DNA from 2 places in the Paenibacillus sp. RC73 genome. Region 2 is predicted to be linked to the other one. Evidence: riboswitches for the same ligand, from Rfam matches in the RefSeq annotation. Region 2 holds a riboswitch; the other holds the start of a gene.
What was found. Region 2 has a riboswitch for cyclic di-GMP ahead of ABH897_RS23730 (transglutaminase family protein). Riboswitches for the same ligand answer to the same signal wherever they lie in the genome.
Positions count from the first base shown of each region.

Region 1: it holds a riboswitch for cyclic di-GMP, as region 2 does, so the genes downstream of both, ABH897_RS10895 (glycosyl hydrolase) here and ABH897_RS23730 (transglutaminase family protein) in region 2, are expected to answer to the same signal.

Region 1 covers NZ_JBIYCV010000004.1:205,018-213,165, forward strand. The annotation lists gene ABH897_RS10870 (glycosyltransferase family 4 protein) at 1-386, shown strand, start outside; gene ABH897_RS10875 (glycosyltransferase) at 415-1,515, shown strand; gene ABH897_RS10880 (UDP-glucose dehydrogenase family protein) at 1,521-2,849, shown strand; gene ABH897_RS10885 (hypothetical protein) at 2,942-3,214, opposite strand; gene ABH897_RS10890 (sugar phosphate nucleotidyltransferase) at 3,460-4,836, shown strand; cyclic di-GMP riboswitch class I at 5,004-5,084, shown strand; gene ABH897_RS10895 (glycosyl hydrolase) at 5,065-6,690, shown strand; gene ABH897_RS10900 (PD-(D/E)XK nuclease family protein) at 6,740-8,148, shown strand, end outside.
Region 2 covers NZ_JBIYCV010000013.1:39,204-47,351, reverse strand. The annotation lists gene ABH897_RS23740 (DUF445 domain-containing protein) at 1-393, opposite strand, end outside; gene ABH897_RS23735 (AraC family transcriptional regulator) at 1,116-2,003, shown strand; cyclic di-GMP riboswitch class I at 2,103-2,183, shown strand; cyclic di-GMP riboswitch class I at 2,226-2,307, shown strand; gene ABH897_RS23730 (transglutaminase family protein) at 2,360-3,127, shown strand; gene ABH897_RS23725 (collagen binding domain-containing protein) at 3,341-7,003, shown strand; gene ABH897_RS23720 (class D sortase) at 7,107-7,733, shown strand; gene ABH897_RS23715 (collagen binding domain-containing protein) at 7,948-8,148, shown strand, end outside.

The sequences.
Region 1 (8,148 bases), on a different contig from region 2:
AATACGGATTAGACAACGTCAATTTACTTGGACACGTCGATGACATTCAGGGCTTGATGCAGCGTTGTGATCTGCTGATTCACACCTCCATCACACCGGAGCCGTTCGGGCAGGTCATTATTGAAGGCATGGCCGCAGGGCTGCCGGTGATTGCTTCGAATGAGGGTGGACCCAGGGAAACCGTCGTACCGAACGAAACCGGGCTACTTATTGAACCGGGTGATCCGGCCAAGCTGGAAGAAGCCATCCGCTGGATGCTGGAGCATCCACAGGAACGTCAGCAAATGGGCGATAAAGGGATGGAACGGGTCAAGAAGCATTTTGTTATCGAGAACACGGTTAAGGATATAGTTCATTACTATAAGGGTTTGTTGGCAGGAGTCTGACCGACATTCGCGTTAAAGGATGATTCAGATGAAAATAGCGATAGCACACGATTACTTAATCCAAATGGGCGGAGCGGAAAGGGTGGTAGAGGTATTCCACGATATGTATCCGGAGGCTCCAATCTTCACAACGGTGTTCAGCGACGACCGCCTGTCGAACAACTTGAAGGATGCAGATATTAGAGCCACCTGGCTACAGAACATCCCGGGAGTGAAGGCCAATTTCAAAGGAGTGCTGCCGCTGTACCCCATCGCTATCCGTGATTTTGATTTTAGGGATTTCGACATTGTGTTAAGCTCCAGCAGCGCATTTATGAAAAGCATCCAGGTACCTAAACATACGTTTCACATTTGTTACTGTCACACACCGATGCGGTTTGCCTGGGATTACGATACATATATGGCCCGGCAGTCCAAATCCAACCTGCTCAAAAGCATGCTAAAGCTTTACATGAATCGGTTGAAAACATGGGATGCCAAAACTTCTCGCAACGTAAACCAATTTGTCGCCAACTCTTCGGTCGTCAAACGGAGAATCCTGCACTATTACCAACGGGAGTCGGATGTCATTTTCCCTCCTGTTAATACATCCCGTTTCCAACGTGCTACAAGCATCGGTGACTATTACCTGATCGTATCCCGGTTAGTGTCCTACAAGCGCGTTGACCTGGCGATTGAGGCATTCAAGCGCAATGGTCTCAAGTTGCGCATTGTCGGTGAAGGACCGGATCGCAAAAGACTGGAAGGCATGGCCTCCCCGAACATTGAGTTTCTTGGCAGACTTGAAGACGAAGAGGTCAACAAGCTGATGGCAGAATGCCGTGCGCTCGTTTTTCCGGGGGAAGAGGACTTCGGTATCACGCCTCTGGAGGCGAATGCAGCCGGACGGCCTGTTATCGCTTATCAGGGCGGGGGAGCGTTGGATACCATTGTCCCTAATGTGAATGGTGTATTTTTCCGCAGACATCAGGTAGAGGATGTGCTGGAGGCGGTCGCCAATGTCGAGCAGCATGCATGGGATGTGGACGGTATCATTAGCCATGCACGCAAATTTGATGAAGATACGTTCAAGGATCATTTCAAAAAGTATGTAGAGCAAGCCTATGTGAACTTTCTAAAAGGAGGATGAACGGAATGAAGCTGGCTGTAATCGGTACTGGATACGTTGGACTCGTCTCGGGCGTGTGTTTTGCACATAAAGGTAATGAGGTGATTTGTGTCGATCTGGAGCAGCACAAAATCGACATGCTGAACCGGGCGGAATCTCCTATTTATGAACCTGGCATTGAGGAATTGATCGCGTTAAATCTGGAAGCGGGTCGTTTGGAGTTTACTTCGGATTTGGCCGACGCGGTTCGCCGCTCGGATATCGTTATTTTGGCGGTAGGTACGCCGTCTCTGGCTAACGGTGAAGCTAATCTGTCCTACATTGAGCAGGCTGCTGCTGATGTCGGGAAGGCCATGAACGGGTATAAAATTATAATGACCAAGAGCACGGTGCCTGTCGGAACGAACGAAAAGATCAAGGACGTGCTGGCCCGTCATACGAGTTTGTCCTTCGATATTGTATCCGCTCCGGAATTTCTGAGAGAAGGCTCTGCTATCAATGATACACTCCATCCAGATCGCATCATTATCGGTTTGGACAACACGGGGCTGCGTGAAACGATGGTTTCGCTGCATCAGGTGTTCACGGATAAAATTTATGTAACGGATATCCGCAGTGCAGAGATGATCAAATACGCGTCCAACGCATTTCTGGCGACCAAAATCTCGTTTATCAACGAAATCGCCAATATTTGCGAAAAGGTAGGCGCGGATGTTACCTGTGTGGCTGACGGTATGGGGATGGACAAACGAATCGGGTCCTCTTTCCTGCAAGCTGGGATCGGGTACGGTGGTTCTTGCTTCCCGAAAGACACGAATGCGCTCATCCAAATTGCGGGTAATGTGGATTATGAATTTAAGCTGTTAAAATCGGTGGTCGAGGTTAACACTGACCAGCGTTTCATGATCGTATCCAAGCTGCGTGAATCGCTGGGTCAGCTGCACGGCGTGCCGATTGGCATTTGGGGCTTGGCCTTCAAGCCGAATACAGACGATATCCGCGAGGCTCCGGCACTGGAAATCGTTGAAACGCTGGTTCAGGCAGGTGCTATTGTGAAGCTGTATGATCCGATTGCAATGGAAAAATTCAAGGAGCGCGTGGATCATCCGAATATTGTATGGTGCTCCTCCCCGCAGCAAGCTGCCGAGGGAAGCGACGCGGTCTGCCTGCTGACCGATTGGGAAGAGTTCAAAAACGTCAATCTCTTACAATTGTCTTCCATTCTGCACAAGCCAGTCCTGATTGACGGTCGTAACGTATTTACGGAGGAGCAGATTCAAGGCTCGGGGTTGGAATACTATTCCGTGGGTCGTCCGCGGATGAGTGGGTGGAATCGGGATAAGGTGGAAGCTTAAAAAAGTGACTGTGGTGGTTTTGGAGACGCTACGCGTGCAGATTGTTCTTCCGATTGCTGTTACCCCCGGATTTTCTTTATTGTGTAAAACATTCAAAGGTTAAAATCCGGGGATAAAGGCAAACGCTGCCGCTTCTTCAGAACAATTCTGCCCGCTTCGCTGCTTTCCGCCGTGGAGTCACAATTTTTAACCTCCACCTTATGGGGGGGAGGTAGGAAGGGCGTATCCGAAGGAGCGGCGCGGGTGGTACCGCTCCTTCGGATTAAGGCGCCATGCGGCTGCGCCGGGCGCGCGAGCGTCTTTACAGGCTGACCGGACATGAATCGTCCGGTCGTGCTTTTTGCAATAAACGGTATGATTGGCATGATGCATATTTGAGTAGCGCAGGGATGGATTTGAAGCTGGAGAAGCGGAGCGTTCGCTTGAAAGCTTTCCAAAGGAAAGCTCGCATCGGAAGCATTAGCTTAGTGGGATTCTTACATCTAAATGTCTTACACAATCCAAAGAATCCCACGGCAACAGCGATCGTAAGATCAAATCCATCCCGTAGCGGGCTACTCGACCTTGCCCATCCGATCACCTACCCAAATTAGAGAGGAAGTGGAGAGTTATGAAGCTCGTACTTTTGTCTGGTGGTTCCGGTAAGAGATTATGGCCTTTGTCCAACGATTCCCGTTCCAAACAATTTTTGAAGGTGCTGGAGAGTCCGGAGGGTAATTCGGAATCTATGGTGCAGCGGGTGTGGAGACAACTGGGGGATAACGGCTTGTCCGAATCCTCGTTTATTGCAACAGGGAGAGCGCAGGTTGAAATGATTCAGAGTCAGGTTGGGCAGGATACGCGCATCATTGTTGAGCCGGAACGAAGAGATACTTTTCCCGCGATTGCGTTAACAGCCACTTATCTATATTCCATCGTGGGTGTTTCACCCGATGAAATCGTTGCTATATTGCCGGTAGATCCCTATGTAGAGGATGCTTTCTTTGCTACAGTTGCCCAGTTGGAACATACTCTTCAGGAGAGTGAAGGCAAGCTTGCGTTAATCGGGGTTGTCCCTTCCTATCCTTCTGAGAAATATGGTTACATTATACCTAAAAATGATGCCACACAAGGTAGCACAGGCTACCGCGAAGTGAGCCATTTTCAAGAGAAACCCGACCGGGAGCAGGCGGAGCGTCTGATGGAACGCAATGCTCTATGGAACTGCGGGGTTTTTGCATTCAAATTGGGTTACTTGCTCGATATCTTGGCATCCAAAGGATTGCCGTTGAACTATGAAGAAATGCAAAAGCAATATTCTTCTCTGGAAAAAATCAGCTTTGACTATGAGGTAGTCGAGAAGGAGAAGGATATCGTTGTTCTTCCATATGATGGATTCTGGAAGGATTTAGGTACCTGGAACACCTTAACGGAAGAAATGTCCCATCAGCAAGTGGGCAGAGGCGTAGTAACGGAGGATTGCGTCAATACGAGCCTTATCAACGAACTGGATATCCCCGTGGCGATCATCGGAACGAATGATCTGATCGTAGCTGCCAGCCCGGATGGCATCCTTGTGACCAATAAGGCGGAAAGTCCGCGCATCAAGGAAGTGCTCAAGGCTCATAATCAGCGTCCAATGTACGAAGAGCGCCGTTGGGGTCATTATCGGGTAGTGGATTATGTGAAGTATGACGAGGGCAACGAGGTATTGACCAAGCGAATCCGTGTGCTGCAAGGCAAAAATATCAGCTACCAACTTCATTTCAAACGGAGTGAAATTTGGACCATTATTAGCGGTGAAGCGGAAATTATTTTGAATGAAAAGCTGCATAAGGTGAAGGCTGGTGATGTGGTTCGCATTCCAGAAGGGACGAAGCATAGCATTTTAGCCGTGACCGATGTGGAATTGATCGAGGTACAGACAGGTTCTGAGTTGATCGAAGAGGATATTGTCCGTTTTTGCATGGATTGGGATGAAATTTCCCGTCACCAGTTTATTTCATAAATGAGCATCTTGCAACCATCCTGAAAGATAAAAAAAGGACTCATTTATGAAGTTTTTTAGCCCGAACTGTCGAAAATACGCGAAAATCTGTAAATTCATGAACATGACCTATTAAATTTTGGTAAAAAAAAGTCGATACTTAGGGTAAGAAGGAATCCAAACTCCTTCCACGATAAACGCAGCCCTGTTGAAAGGCAGGTACGCAAAGCTAAAGGGCCTTCCGTGAGGATGGCAGCCTGGCTACCGAAAGGAAGAGCGAGAGTGAGCCCCTATTTTACCCCTGTGTATCGATTGATACGCAGTGTACTCCCCGTTGTTATGCTTTTTTCCTTGTTGCCCGCCGGTTTTGGTGAATCTCTGTCCGTGGCGAATGCTGCCACATTACAGCCTGTTAATTCGGACGCTTCTGCTGAGGCCCGTGAACTATACAACTATTTGATCAGCATCTCGGGAAAAAAGATGGTCACAGGTCAACATGATTATTTGGAAAGTCCGGATGAATTAAGCAACAAGGTCCAGAAAATCAGTAAGGCGTATGCTGGTGTACATGGCTACGAGATGGGAGCCATCTCCGGCCAGTCCGCCGCTACGGAGGCAGCGCAACGTAAAAATGTCATCGATAGCGCCATACGTTGGAGTAGAGCTGGCGGAATGGTTACGATGACTTATCATGAACCGCTGCCGGGTAAACCACTGACTTGGGCCAATGTGCAGGCGAAAGTAAGCCAGGCGGAGTTCAATAAATACGTGACGCCGGGTACTACGCAGTATAATCTTCTCATTGCCGATCTGGATAAGGTCGCTGTATCGTTAAAGCAGCTTCGTGATGCAGGCGTTCCAGTATTATGGAGACCTTACCACGAAATGAACGGCGACTGGTTCTGGTGGGGAAACAAAAACAATTTCAATCAGCTCTGGAATATCATGTATGACCGTTTTGTAAACACGCATCAACTGAACAATCTGCTGTGGGTATGGAGTCCGAACGCGCCTAATTCGTACACTGTTCCATATACCCCGAAATATCCGGGGGATGACAAAGTGGATATTTTGGCTGTAGACATTTACAACCATGATTTTAAGCAAAGCCATTACGAAGGACTGCTCGGACTGGCACGGAATAAGCCGATTGCCATTGGGGAACACGGTGAGGTGCCCAGTCCCGAGGTGATGCAGGCTCAGCCAAAATGGGTGTATTCCATGACCTGGGGCAAGATGCTGACCGAAAATAACACGACGGATCAGATTCAGGATTATATGAATGATTCGACAAGCTTGACGCGGGATGATGTGAAAAAAGGGTTAGCTGCGATGAAAGAACCTGAGACGGAGCTACCGACCGTACCGGACACGGGGCCAAACGATCCAACTCCGGCTCCGCCAGTGGTAAGTAAACCAGCCCCGCCTTCCGTTCCGGATATGGTCTACGTGAACGGGCTGCGGGGTGAATATTTTAACAGCATGGATCTGGACGGCACCGCTGTTTTGGTTCGTACAGACAGTAAGCTGGATTATAACTGGCGTGCGGCCTCGCCTGATCCCGAGGTGAAGGCTGATCAGTTCTCGGTCCGCTGGACGGGCAAAATCAAGCCGCAATATAGTGAGACCTATACGCTTACCACGATATCCGATGATGGCATTCGTGTATGGGTAGACGGCAAGCTGGTTATTGATAGCTGGTTCAAACAAAGCTGGACAGAACGCAAGGGCAGCATTACCTTGCAAGCAGGCAAAATGGCAGATTTGAAAGTTGAATATTATGATGAAAAAGGCGACGCAATGGCACGTCTGATGTGGGAAAGTCAGCATGAAGCGAAAGCGGTAATTCCCGGCAACGCTTTGTTTCTTCCTTGATATATACTCTTTCCCCGCCAAAAATTTTGAGGAGAGAGGGTGGAGCACAATGATGAAAAAATGGTTGACCCAAAGGTATATAGTATTATTGGCCGGGCTGCTGGGGGTCGCAGCTATAGCGATGATCGCCTGGTTTATTCATACGCCTCCCAAGAGTGAAGAACTTCAGACGATTAAAGTAGCGGCGGCCAGTCCGGTATGGAAACTCGGTCAGCGGGATGACTCTTCAGCAGAATTTAAAGGTATGGTCGGTAAGGACAATGTCAATATTTCGGCGGCCTCCACCGAGTCGTCTGCTAAAGGAGCATCGTCAGCGATGTCCATAGCAGAGAGTACAACGGCTCCGGTATTGCTCAGCAGTGGAGATATTCCTCCCGGTTTAAATGCGTCCATGAATCCTGAACTATCACTCCAGTACAAGCTGGATCAGGTTCCTCCCAACGGGATGATATTCCGTGTACGGATTTTGGATGCGGGCAAAGCCGTTCCCCAAATGGCTGTATTTTCAAATCATCAGCTGTCCGGTATCATTCAGATTGCCGGGGTTTCCGGCACAGGCAGTGCATATAATTTCAAAAACAACTACGAGCTGTATATCCCCAAAGAGCAATTGCAAAGCGGTGTTAACGTACTCAAGCTAAAGACAGCGCGCTGCCTATACTGCTCCTCTGCTGAAGATAAAAATGTGTGGTGGACTTGGGATGACTTGAGCTTGGAGACGTTAGCTTCACCTGCGACTGAGCCGATACACGGTAAATATATACTGACCGGAACGAATGTGAACAATAAAGAATTTTATTATGATCAGGGTGCAGTAAAACATTTACCATACGTTCTCAAATGGCTGGGAATTGCATATAGCGGCAATGTCATGAGAGTCACATGCGCTAGTAATGTGAACAAGGCATGCACAGACGTGGAAGAGTACTATCAAACGTTGAAGCAGTATAATATGCAATCGTCGGCTTTGTATTTATATACGGGCGATATCAAGCTGCAAAAAGACGGCTCCCTGCCGGAGACGGCCAAGCAGAAATTGCGCGATTATGTAAAAAAATATGGTTCATACCTGCAATATTATGAAGTGGATAATGAACCGGGATTGTTTAACCGCTCGAAAGCAGTCAATCTGGCCGTGGCCAAGTGGCTGAATACGGAAGGTAAGCAATTGGCGCCACATCTCAAAACGGTAGCGCCGGGCTGGGCCTACTGGCCGACGTATTCGACCAAGGCTTGTAAAAACCAAACCGGAGGTACGCTGAAATGCGGCGATCCGGATGGATGGGAGCGGGACCCGGCACAACGTAAACAGCTGGAGGATGTCACCGACCTGACTAACGGGCACGCCTACGGCGAATCGTATAATGAAGAGGGCGGGGGCAGCTTCGTTCAAAATCTGAAAACCTTCGGCGGTTCAAGCAACGGGCTGGAGAAGAAGATGCTGAATACGGAGTTTGG
Region 2 (8,148 bases):
GAGAACATCTATGGATGCGGCCGCTTCCGGCGTGCGCAAGCCCTTTTCCACACCATCCAGCATCAAATCGGCCAGCCGGATATCGGCAATTTTAGATGCGATACTGTCTTTGTTAAGCAAGTTATTTTCCACCGTACTCACCAAGGTACTCGTTAGCTTGTCCCTATTCTTGGGAAGAAGCGCCGTGTGTGGAATCGGAATGCCCAGCGGGTGACGGAACAATGCGGTGACGGCGAACCAGTCTGCCAGTCCTCCGACAAGTCCTGCCTCGAAAGCACCTGCTAACAACCGAGCCCAGCCATATTGCTGAAAAGGCAACATAGCTGCAAAGCCCGCTCCCAGAATAACGAGCGACCAAGCCGCTGCTGTTTTCGTATTTTTTGGTTTTCCCATCCTATAATCCTCCAAACTGACTGTCGAGTAAGTGAAGCCCTATATCTGTATTACCCATCATATCATTGCCTGTATGAATTCCAAAGCTAACGGCACTCTATTTCCTATTATATTAGAACACACCGGAGCAGAAAATCACGCAAATAAGTGAATACACTCTTTGTGTAATTTTGTACTTTTATGCTGTTATTTATCATATGATTTGCATATATTTACAGTACACTAATCAGCATAAAAAGAGTTCATATATCTCCCTCGTGCACCTACATATTTGTGAACAAAATCACAACATTGGACCCAATCTAATTTTCTTCACGATAAGCCTAATGAACTATTTCGATAGAACAAAGACCCATTTTTTTCAAAACGAAAGGATATGTGCGTTGGAAGGTGGAATGGGCATAGAATACCTTTAGCATCCTGTCCTGGATTTTATTCCAGAATTGAATTGAACCCATGGCATCTCCGAATTTTTTCAACATGATTTAACTTTTTCATATGGATGAATGAGTTAAAAATATGGAGGAAACGAGGCTGTTTTCACCATATTAGTACACCTGAATTCGAATGGAAAATAATTCAAAATATTATTCGCTACATGCATTTATGTGATGTGATAAAATAAATCGTATTAATAGGAAATCATGTGTAAACCACCATTTTATTTGTTAAACAAACAGTGATTAGCTTGATAAATTTGCTCTTTTGTAAAGGAATTGGACATGACAACAGACCAAAAAAACAACGGAAACGGGACCCCTTGGAGCAGCGATCCAGTCGTCATTGCATGTACTCCCTCCGCTTTTGCCAAGCGATCCCTTTTTTATATACAGGAAATAGGCTATTTCAAAAAAACATCTGTTTATGCCATGGAACGGAAGGAACTCACCTCGTTTCTGCTCGTTTTTACGTTATCAGGACAAGGGGAATTACTGTACCGGGAGAAAAAATACATATTGAAGCCTCATGATATGTTTTTCGTTAATTGTGAGGAATTCGTACAGTACAGCACCGCTGGTCATGAAGCATGGGAGTTTATCAGTGTAAATGTGTACGGCAATCTGATCGACAATTTCTACGAACAATTTGCCAAGCACAACAAGCCTGTAATATCACTCAACGATCCATGCACCATATTGGACAAGCTGCATTCCCTGTTATGCGTACAATCTGACAGAACTCTTTCTGCTGAGCTGCTTACATCCAGACTCATTGGTGAGTTGCTGACGTATATTTTGCAGCACCCCTATGATCATCCGTATGTAAACCAGGATACGATCACCGAGATACGCAAGGTTCAGCAATATTTGGATCGATCCTACAGTGAACGAATTACGCTGGATTCGCTGGCAGACATGTTTGAGTTAAACAAATTCAATCTCGCTAAAAACTTCAAGAAACAGATCGGATTTTCTCCTATCGATTATCTCATTAATGTCCGCATCACAGCGGCTCAAGGCTGGCTTAAAACCAGTGACGAATCCATTGTGGATATCGCACGGTTTGTAGGTATTCCCAACACCAGCCATTTTATCAACCTGTTCAAGGAACATGTCGGAGAAACCCCACATTCCTTCCGCAAAAAATGGGGGAATCGAACCAAACTATAAACTCATCTATCAGATGACTTTGTCGAAAAACAGAGAAAATCTAAGATTGTGCTTGCCTAATCAGAAGCCCAACTGATAGAATGATAGATATAGACTGTTCAGGATAAATGGCAAACCTGTCGAAAGGCAGGGACGCAAAGCTACAGGGCCTTCTTTTTAAGATGGCAGCCAGCTACCGGTTGGAGAGGCTTTTTGTCGTGTCTTTTTTTCCTGAAAAACTTTATACGATAATAGCAAACCTGTCGAAAGGCAGGGACGCAAAGCTATAGGGCCTTCTTTTTAAGATGGTAGCCTGGCCGCCGAAAGGAAGTTTTTCTATGAGGAAAATGTCATTTTTTTTAATAATTTTAGTTTTTTTGTTATCCATCCCCCTACATACGACAGCGTTTGCTGCCGAAAGTCAGGCATGGCTGAATCAAAACAACGTAAACCACGGTATTGTTAGTATACGTTATCCTGTCAAGTCCAATGTCAAAACCAAGATCGTAATTACCAAGGATGCGGAGAAATACTCTTATTATCTGAATTCGAGCAAATCTGAGGAAGCATTCGCTCTTCAAATGGGCAATGGCAATTATAACATTCGTTTATTGGAACAGCTAACTGGCAATCAGTATAAAGTGATAGGTGAAGAAACGGTCCAGTTAAATTTGAATGACAGTAAAACCATATACCTCAATTCTATTCAAAATATTGACTGGAGCGATACGAATCAGGCGATTCGGAAAGCCAAGGAATTAACCAAGGGTGCAACGACAGATGATGAAAAGGTGAAACGTATTTACGAGTATGTCATTAGTCATATTAAATACGATTCCAACCAGCCTTTCAACCTATCAACAGACTACCTTCCACAAATTGATCGTACAATAGTTTCGCAAAAAGACATTTGCTATGGATACGCTTCACTGTTCGCCGCCATGCTTCGAAGTGTGGATGTTCCAACGAAGCTGGTTATGGGTGAATCCTCCTATGTGAAAACTTACCACGCCTGGAATGAAGTCAATATCAACAATCAATGGGTTATCATTGACACTACAGTAGATGCCGCTCTAAAAAGCGGAAAACAGAAGTTTGCAATGGCCAAAGAACCCTCCAAATATACAAAAACAAAACAATATTAATTTTTTTTGTAGAAAGCCCTGATCACTGCGATCAGGGCTTTTTTCTATTCTTGTTGAGAAATTGTTGAGATAAGGAAGGTATTGTATATCTAGTCAGTCATTTAAAAACTAAGATGTTGAATATACTATTTCCGGGACAAGAAAGAGGGGGGAACCAAATCCGCCCGGGTACTTTCCATAATATTATGATGAATAGGAGACTTACTTAAGAGTATGAGAACAAAAATAAATGTAACGATCATTGTGCTATTGCTTATTTTCCAAAGCTTTTTTAGTGCAGCGCTGGCTTACGCAGACACTTCGACCGCGGCTGTACCAGAAAGCGCTGTAAGCGATACTGCGAATACAGTTATGGAAGATGTATACGGTATTCCGAACCCTGAACCATTAGAGGCACCTCCCAGCATAGCTCCCATGATTCAGGCAGCAGCCAGCTCAGTTCAAGCAGACAATATTTTAACCAAGCTGATCTTGACGGATGAAACCGGCCGTATCATTGATGCTGTGGATAATCCTGGCGTACGTGTGGACATTGGCGCAGCAGTCCAGCTGAGCTATGAATGGGAGATTCCGGACAATCAGTATAAAGAAGGCGATACCTTCACCTTTAACTTACCGGAACAATTTGAAATTTACACAGATATCTCGTCTCCGTTGATTTCAACAGATGGAGAGGTTGGTACTTTTACGGTAGATCGCCAAGGGAAAGTCATTATGACCTTTAACGATTACGTAGAGAATCATTCCAACGTAAGCGGAAAACTGCAAGTAAAAACCGAGTTCAGTAAGGAAGTTGCAAAAGGCAGCACAGAAGTCATTATTGCGACTCCAATTAAGATCGGGGTTCAAACATCCATCGTCAACATCAAACCCGTGTCCGGTCCCCCAATAAGTAAACAAGGAAAAGCTAACGGCAAAAACAAGATTGACTGGACCATTAATGTGAATACACAATTGGACACCGTAAAGAATGCGATCGTAACAGACCCGACTCCTCAAGGGCTGGAGCTGTTGCGAGACTCCTTCCAACTGTATAATCTGCAAGTCAATATTGACGGCTCGACGGTAGTTAAGGACCCAATCAGTGGGGACAAGTATACGCTCGAACCAGATCAAGCCGGTACGGGCTTTGTTATTCGTTTTAAAGACGAGAGCATTAGCCAAGCCTATCAGATTCAGTATTCCACAGATATTACAAGTGACGAAACCCGTTTCTCCAACACAGCTACTTTTTCGGGAGACTCTATGAATGGTGTCTCTGCTACCGCTACCGTGCAGGTTGATCGCGGAGAATTTTTGTCCAAGAAGGTGGAAAGTTACGACCCTGTTACACAAACGGTATCTTGGGTGATCAAGTACAACTTCAGCGAAAAGAAAATACCTGCCGACAAAGCCTTGTTAAGTGATCGGTTCAACAACAGTCAGGTATGGCTTCCCGATTCACTTGAAATATACAAAGACGACACTCAAGAGGTGCTTCCATCCTCAGAATATACCGTCTCCCCGGTTACGAATGATTTGGACAGCAACGGCTTTGATCTCCAATTCAACTCCGATGTGGATACTGCCTATACCATTCGTTATCAAACGAAAGCCAAAGAACGTGTATATCAAGATGATAAGGTAACGAACCGTGTGACTTCAGGTGGAGTCTCTAAGGATGCCACCGCACAACTTAAAAGTGGAATTATTATTAAAGAATCCAAGGAGCCAAACTACAACGCAAAATTCATACCTTGGGTTATTACCATCAATGAAGATCAATATACTATGAACGATATCGTCATCAAGGATGTATTTCCCAACGATGGCCTGGCCTTGTTGCCGAACACTTTGAAAATCCAATCCGCTGACGGAAAAACGGAACTTCAAGCCCCTGCAGATTATGAGCTTATTCCGTTATCACAGGATTATAAACAAGGGTTTAATATCATTTTCCATGCACCAATTCAAGATACTTATACGATCAAATATTCAACCACATTCAATAATGACTGGAAGAAAGATACGACGAAGCCAGAGTTCTGGAATAAATCCGTCATTGAATGGCAGCAGGACGGAGATTCAAAATCTGCAGAAGCAGACGCGCGGCTCTTTCCGGATATCATGACACAACAAAATGGAGCCAAGCAAGGAAGCTACAATGCCAGCTCCAAGCACATCACATGGGACATTAAGGCCAACTATAACCGTAAGACCCTGAAACAACCGGAAATAAAAGATCCATTGCTGCAAGGTCAGAAGCTACTGCCAAACTCCGTTAAAGTGTACGACATGACACTGAATGGATCGAGGAACGGCGTGGAAAAGGGCTCCGAATTACCAGCAGACCAGTACACACTTATTCTTCCATCCGAACAAAATGGCAACACGTTGCGTATCCAATTTAAAAATCAGATTCAAACCCCATATTGGATTACGTTCCAAACCACGCTGGAAGGAGAACTTATTGAAAAAGAAATCCGCAATAAGGCCCTTTTTCTGGATGGAGAAAATATAATCTCAGAATGGTCAGCCCAAGTAACCTTACCTCACGGTGGAGAATATGTTTCTAAAAGCGGCAGCCAGAACGGGAATAAAATTAACTGGCAAATCCGTATAAACGAAGGACAGTCTCAAGTAACAAATGCCAAAATTGTGGATCATCCCAGCAGCAATCAGATTCTGATCGAGAATTCCTTTCATCTGTATTCAACTGTGGTGTCTGAAAACGGGAAGGTTACCAAGAGTACAGAACTAACCAGGGATCGTGATTACAAGCTCATTTTCAAGCCAGATGCTCAAGGTCAGGAAACTTTTGAGCTTGCTTTCACGAAGGAGATCTCCTCCGCCTTTATCCTGGAATATCAAGCGTTCATTGATGCAGCTGACAAAGAAAAGGTGAGCAACAAAGTAACCTTTGAAGGGGATCGCTTAACGACAGAACAGAAGGAGACGAATCAAGAAATTATTGTGCGGACTTCTTCCGGCTCCAGTTCAGGCAGCGGTATTAAAGAAAGCCTCGAAATTACAAAGGTTGATCAAGATGAGCCTGATAAGGTACTGCCCGGAGCAAAATTCGCGCTCTATGATAAAGCGGAGAAAAGAGCCCCAATCATTCAAACTACCAATGCGGAAGGGAAAATTGTGTTTTCTGCATTGCTCCATGATGATTACATCTTGGAAGAGCTTGTAGCTCCCCAAGGCTATAAAATAATGGATAGTAAGCTTGAAATCAAAATAGACGATACGATCAAACAAAGCGCGGGCATAAAGAAGGTTGTGGTAACCAACCAAAAAGAAAACAACACAGATCCAGGTACACCTACCAATCCGGGTACACCTGGTACACCTACCAATCCAGGTACGCCTGGTACACCTACCAGCCCGGGTACGCCTGGTACGCCTACTAATCCAGGTACGTCTACCGGCTCAGGATCAGGCAAAAAACGCGACAAGGAGCCTGAAACAACAACTACGCCGTCTATATCCGTTCCTTTAGTGGACAATAAAGAACAGACTGTGGATGGTGAGAGCCCGGTATTAGATAGCATCGTGCCTGAATCTACACCTGACAAAAAACAGACGGATGATGATGGGGGCCTGCCAACGGGTGGTATTGTGCCTGAATCTACACCTGCACCGAAAGCAAAACCGAAATTACCAATCATTAAACCTAATAAGGAACCTAATCCCCCCGTGGAAAGTGATGACGACTCTCTGCCTCGCGGTGGAATCAAAGTTCCTGCTGATGTACCGGAAGATCCGAATGTTTCACCAATGGCAAATAAATTGCCACAAACAGGAGAAAACAGCCCTGCTCCCTTCTATTTAACAGGTCTAGCTATGATCATTTGTGGCGCGTATCTGAAATATAGACGGATGGGCAAAAAATAAAAATAATCATACCCTCCCTTTCTCAGACTACACTAAATGAGAAAGGGGGGATTTTTAAAATCAGTACGCGATACACCTTACATATGTTAGGGAGGTTTTTAGATTGCGTAAGCTATCATACTTGTTTATCGCCTTGGGATTACTCATTATTTTGTTTCCTAAAGCCAATGAATGGAACGAAGATCGGAAGCAGAGCGAGCTTTTGAAAGAAGCAGAGGTATTGAACCCTAGCATTATCGACGGCTATAAGCGCTTGTCCAGCAAGCTTACAGAAAACACGGGCATCGAAACCACACGAGGTCCTTCGGTACCTGCAAATGAAACAGATCCTAAGCAACTCCCCATTGCCACCATTAGCATTAATCGCATTGATTTGAAGCTTCCTGTGCTGGAGGGTGCAACTCGGGATAATATGAAGCACGCATCTGTACATATGTCGGAAACGGCAGCTCTGGGTCAGACAGGAAACGCCGCCATAGCAGCCCACCGTGCGCGTACAGCAGGACGTTTATTTAATCGGCTGAACGAGGTAAAGATTGGAGATAAAATCATGATTAATACCAAGGGTGAACAATATAGTTATACAGTCTATAAAATTTCGATTGTCGCTCCTACAGACGTCTCCGTTCTGAAAAGCTTTGAAAATCAAAAGCTGCTCACATTAATTACATGTGACCCTCTTGTAAATCCGACACATCGCCTCATTGTTCAGGCCCGACAAAGCACCTAAAGCTGGATCTGTTCGCCATATCCGAACACCCTTTGCTACTCAGATTTACTTAATTTGCAGCGTAGGGGGTATCTCTATTTCATTGGACAGACTCTTAGTCCGTTGAATATATTACTTCCGGGAAAGAAGGAGGGATGCTATAAACGCCCGGACATGAATACAATATACAGTAATCTTTATACAGTAATCTTTAGAAAGGAGACTTAAATAGAGTATGAGAAAAAAATGGAATGTAATGATTATTGCATTATTACTCATTTTACAAAGCTTTTTTGGTATCACCCAAGCTTATGCTCAAATCCCTGCCCCGGATCAGCCGGAGATTGCCGGAACCGAGGCAGGGCAAACCGTTACAAATGATGTATATGATATCGTAGTACCCGAAACAGAACCAGTCATAGAACCAGAACAGCAG